2 regions of the Terrabacter sp. LjRoot27 genome follow, and region 2 is predicted to be linked to the other one. Evidence: riboswitches for the same ligand, from Rfam matches in the RefSeq annotation. Region 2 holds a riboswitch; the other holds the start of a gene.
The links. A riboswitch is a leader RNA that binds a small molecule or an ion and turns the genes downstream of it on or off. The one in region 2 is predicted to bind cobalamin.
Positions count from the first base shown of each region.

Region 1: another riboswitch for cobalamin. It lies ahead of ACSQ2D_RS09640 (SCO2322 family protein); the one in region 2 lies ahead of cobN (cobaltochelatase subunit CobN).

Region 1 covers NZ_CAXUSS020000001.1:2,055,164-2,057,358, reverse strand. Annotated here, with positions in the region: gene ACSQ2D_RS09650 (serine hydrolase domain-containing protein) at 1-755, opposite strand, end outside; gene ACSQ2D_RS09645 (hypothetical protein) at 752-967, opposite strand; cobalamin riboswitch at 1,002-1,151, shown strand; gene ACSQ2D_RS09640 (SCO2322 family protein) at 1,245-1,988, shown strand; gene ACSQ2D_RS09635 (energy-coupling factor transporter transmembrane component T) at 2,004-2,195, shown strand, end outside.
Region 2 covers NZ_CAXUSS020000001.1:4,310,242-4,312,436, reverse strand. Annotated here, with positions in the region: gene ACSQ2D_RS19860 (precorrin-3B synthase) at 1-817, opposite strand, end outside; cobalamin riboswitch at 838-981, shown strand; gene cobN (cobaltochelatase subunit CobN) at 1,023-2,195, shown strand, end outside.

The DNA of each region.
Region 1 (2,195 bases), 2.3 Mb from region 2:
GCCGCGTAGCGCGCCATGTCGGCGACGGTCGACCACAGGCCACCGAGCGGCGCCGTCGCGTTGAGCGTGAAGAGCGGCTCCTCGCTCGCGGTGCCGGCATAGGGGTCGACCTGGTAGCCGAGGGCGCGGTCGTCGGCGGGCGTCAGGCCGGTGCGGCTCATCCCGAGGGGCTCGAGCACGCGCTCGCGGACGACGTGCTCCCAGTCCCGTCCCGTGACGCGCTCGACGACCTGGCCGAGGAGGCCGTAGGCGAGGTTGGAGTAGTGGAAGGCGTGGTGGGCGGGGAGCACCTGCTCGGCCTGCTCGACGCCGGCCAGGAACTCCTCGCGCTCGGGCGCCACGAGGCTCTCCCAGATGTTGCCGACGGGCTCGCGCTGCAGTCCCGAGGCGTGGGCGAGCATCTGCCGCAAGGGAACCCGTGCGTGCCTGGTGCCGGGCACGTACGTCTCGAGCGCGTCGTCGAGCGACAGCAGCCCCTCGTCACGCAGCGACATGACGGCCAGCGCCGTGAACGTCTTCGTCACCGAGCCGATCATGAACTGCGTGTCGTCGGTGGCCGGTGCGGGCTGCGACCCGAGGCGGGCCGACCCCACGTGCGCCGACCAGACGAGCACGCCGTCGCGCACGACGCCGACGCTGACGCCCGGTGAGCGCCACGAGCGCTGGGCCGTGACGACCCGGGCGAGCAGGTCGCGCTCGAGCCCGGCCGACAGCGCCGTGTCCGACGGGTTGCCGGCGCCGAGCGGCGCGCTCACTCCGCGGCCCGCAGGCTCATCGGGCCGTAGACGACGGTGTCGTTCTCACGCAGGGTGACCGCCTCGACGCCGGCGTCGAGCAGCTCGCGCCACGACTCCCCGAGGTAGCTCTCGGCGTCGCTCTGGGTCGGGAAGCCCGACGTCGTCACGCCCTCCCCCTCCACCGGGTTGCCGTGCGCGTCGAGGAACAGCCAGGACCAGTCAGCACTCATGCGGCCACCCTAGTTGGCACGCCGTTTGACGGGCGGACGCCCCGCGTGCGACGGTTCGCCTAACCGAAGGACGATGGGGCAAGCCGGTGTGACTCCGGCGCTGACCCGCAACCGTGAAGCCACCTCCCGCCGCAGTGCGGCCCGGGGTGACCAGCCGGAAAACCCGCGTCCCACCGGCTCCTTTGTCAGTCTGTCGTGGAATGCGGACCGGAGTCACCCCGCCGGGCCGGCCTCAGCCAGCAGACCCGACATGGTGTCCGACCGCGAGGAGGAAACCGTGTCCCCTGTCCGTCGTGCCCCGCTCCGGGTCGTGCTCGCCGCGCTCGTCGCGGCCTGCCTCTCGGCCCTCACCATCGCGCCGGCCCACGCCGCCGCCTACCGCTACTGGGGCTTCTACCAGCTCTCCGACGGCGCCTGGACCTTCGCACAGAAGGGCCCGGACCAGACGGTCCCGAAGGACGGCAGCGTCGACGGCTGGCGCTTCGCCGTCGCCGACGAGGCCTCGACCCGCTACCCGCGCGCCGTCCTCACCTTCGACCAGGTCTGCGGCACGACCCCCGCCGAGGCGGGCAAGAAGCGCGTCGGTCTCGTCGTCGACTTCGGTCGTCCGGCCGACGCCGCCGACGGCGCCACCCCGCCCGAGCCGAAGGCCCTGTGCGCGGTCGTCGCCACGGACGCCACGAGCGCCGTGGTGCTCGCTCAGGCCGGTGACGTGCGCACCGAGAAGGGCCTCGTCTGCGGGGTGGACGGCTACCCGACGAGCGACTGCGGCGGTGCCGTCAAGGAGGTCAGCCCCGAGGCGAAGGCGGCGGACCAGCCGGTGACCATCGCCGCTCCGGCAGCCACACCGTCCGCGGCGGCCACGACCCCCGCCGCCTCGGGCACCGACGTCGCCGCAGCGCCGACGTCCGGCACCTCGGGTGGGACGGTCGCGGCATACGTCATCGCGGGCCTCGTCCTGCTCGCGCTCGTCGGCTACCTGCTCGTGCGCTCGCGTTCGCGCGCCCGCCAGGACGCCTGAGGAGCCCCGACGGACGTGGCGGGACTCCAGCGCAAGGCCCGGCTCCAGCACCCCGCAGCCTGGTGGCTGTGGGGGCTGGGCCTGGCCACCGCTGCGTCGCGCACGACCAACCCGGTCCTGCTGCTGCTCGTCATCGGCGTCTGCGTGCTCGTCGTCAGCGAGCGCCACGACCCCGCCACGGTCAACCCGCTGCCCGCCTTCCTCGTC
Region 2 (2,195 bases):
TGACGAGCACGCGATCCGTGACCTGCGCGAGCGTGGCGACGTGGTCGGGTCGAAGCAGACCCAGGGGCACGGCGACGACGGCGTGGTCGCCGACGGCCCCGAGAGGTCGCTCCGGTCGACGCGGCAGGTCGAGCCCGACCGTGGGCTCGGGTCCGAGCGGCGCCGCGAGATCGCCGACGTGCCAGACGGTTTCGTCGCCGCCAGACTGCCGGACGAACTCGTGAGCGAGCGCGAGCAGCCGAGGCACCGCGGCTGCCAGCGGCACCTCCCAGCCCCGCTCCGTGCCCCCGGCCAGCACGACGCAGCGACCCGGGCCGGTGGCGATCAGGCCGAGGTCGAAGGACTCGCCCACGACGTCACCACGTCCGTCGTCGAGGACGAAGAGGAAGCGACCGCCGAGGTGGGCGAGGTCCGGATCGGCGCACAACGCAGCGTCGAGGGTGCGGGTCACGGGACGCACGTCACAGTGCCCGGCGCCGTCGAGACCGGAGAGCGGTGACGCGACGACGTTGCGCACGAGCTCATGGATCGCCGATGGGACGAGCCCGGTCGCCCGGATCGACTCACGGATCCGCGGCGTCAGCGGGTCCGGAAGTCCGCGCAGCTGTAGAGCTCCGCGGGAGGTCAGCTGGATCGACGGATCCAATTGTCCCGCAACGAGGTCCATGAGGGTGGACAGTGCGTCGATGCGCACCGGCTGACCAGCAGGACGGAGCCGCACGATGGAGCCATCGACCGCCACGAAGGGTCGGCTCACACCGGGACAGGCGTCGCCTGCCCGGTGCTCTCGGCTCGACGGGGCGGTCACGCGGCACATGCTAGGCCCGAGCCCCGCGAGTGCAAGACGGCCGTCTCGGGCTAGGGTGGGCCCAGCGTCGTCGACCCAGGAACCCGGTGAGAATCCGGGACGGTCCCGCCACTGTGAGCCGCCACCCGTGAGGGAGGCGGTGAGTCAGGAACTGCCGACAGCGCTTCTCTTTCCTTTCGACCGCGGGGCGTGGACACCCCGCCGAGGAGTTCCAGTGACGCGCATCGCGCTGCTCTCGACGTCTGACACCGACCTGCTGTGTGCCCGCGGGAGCGGCGCCGACTACCTGCTCGCCAACCCGTCACGGCCCGGCCACACCTCGATGGCCGAGGCCATCGAGGCCGCCGACATCGTCGTGGCGCGCATCCTCGGCGGCCCCCAGGACCTCTGCGAGGGCTTCCGCCGGATCCGGGCCACGGACACGCCGATGGTCGTCCTCGGTGGTGAGCAGACGCCGCACGCCGCGCTCATGGAGCTCTCGACGGTCGCGCCCGGCGTCGTCGCCGAGGCCCATCGCTACCTCGCCGAGGGCGGCGCCGCCAACCTCCGGGAGCTGCACGCCTTCCTCGGCGACACGCTCCTCATGACGGGCGAGGGCTTCGAGCCGCCTGTCCCCCTGCCGACGTGGGGAGTCCTCGACCGTCCCGAGCCCGAGCCGGCTGTCGGCGTCCACTCCCGTCCCCGCGTCGGGATCCTCTTCTACCGTGCCCAGTTCGCCGCCGAGAACGTCGCCTACGTCCACGCCCTCGCCGACGCCGTCGACGCCGCCGGCGGCGTCGGAGTCCCCGTGCACGTGTCCTCGCTGCGCGACGCCCCGGCCGACCTGCTCGAGCACCTCACGGCATACGACGTGCTCGTCACGACCGTCCTTGCGGCGGGCGGCACGAAGCCGGGCACCGCCAGTGCCGGCGAGGACGACGAGGCCTGGGACGTGCAGGCGCTGGCGGCTCTCGACGTGCCGATCATCCAGGGCCTCTGCCTGACGTGGAGCCGCGACCAGTGGGACGCGAGCGACGACGGGATGAGCCCGCTCGACGTGGCGACGCAGGTCGCCGTGCCGGAGTTCGACGGTCGCATCATCGGAGGGGTCTTCTCCTTCAAGGAGACCGACGCCGACGGCCTGCCGCACTACGTGCCCGACCCAGAGCGCTGCGCGCGCCTCGCGACGCTGGCCGTCAACCACGCCCGCCTGCGCCACACCCCGCCCGCCGAGCGGCGCATCGCGATCGTCCTCTCGGCGTACCCGTCGAAGCACTCGCGCATCGGCAACGCCGTCGGCCTCGACACCCCCGTCTCGATCATCCGGCTGCTGCGGGCCATGCGCGACGCCGGCTACGACCTCGGCGAGCCGGGCGACATCCCCGGCACCGGACCGCTCGAGCCCGTC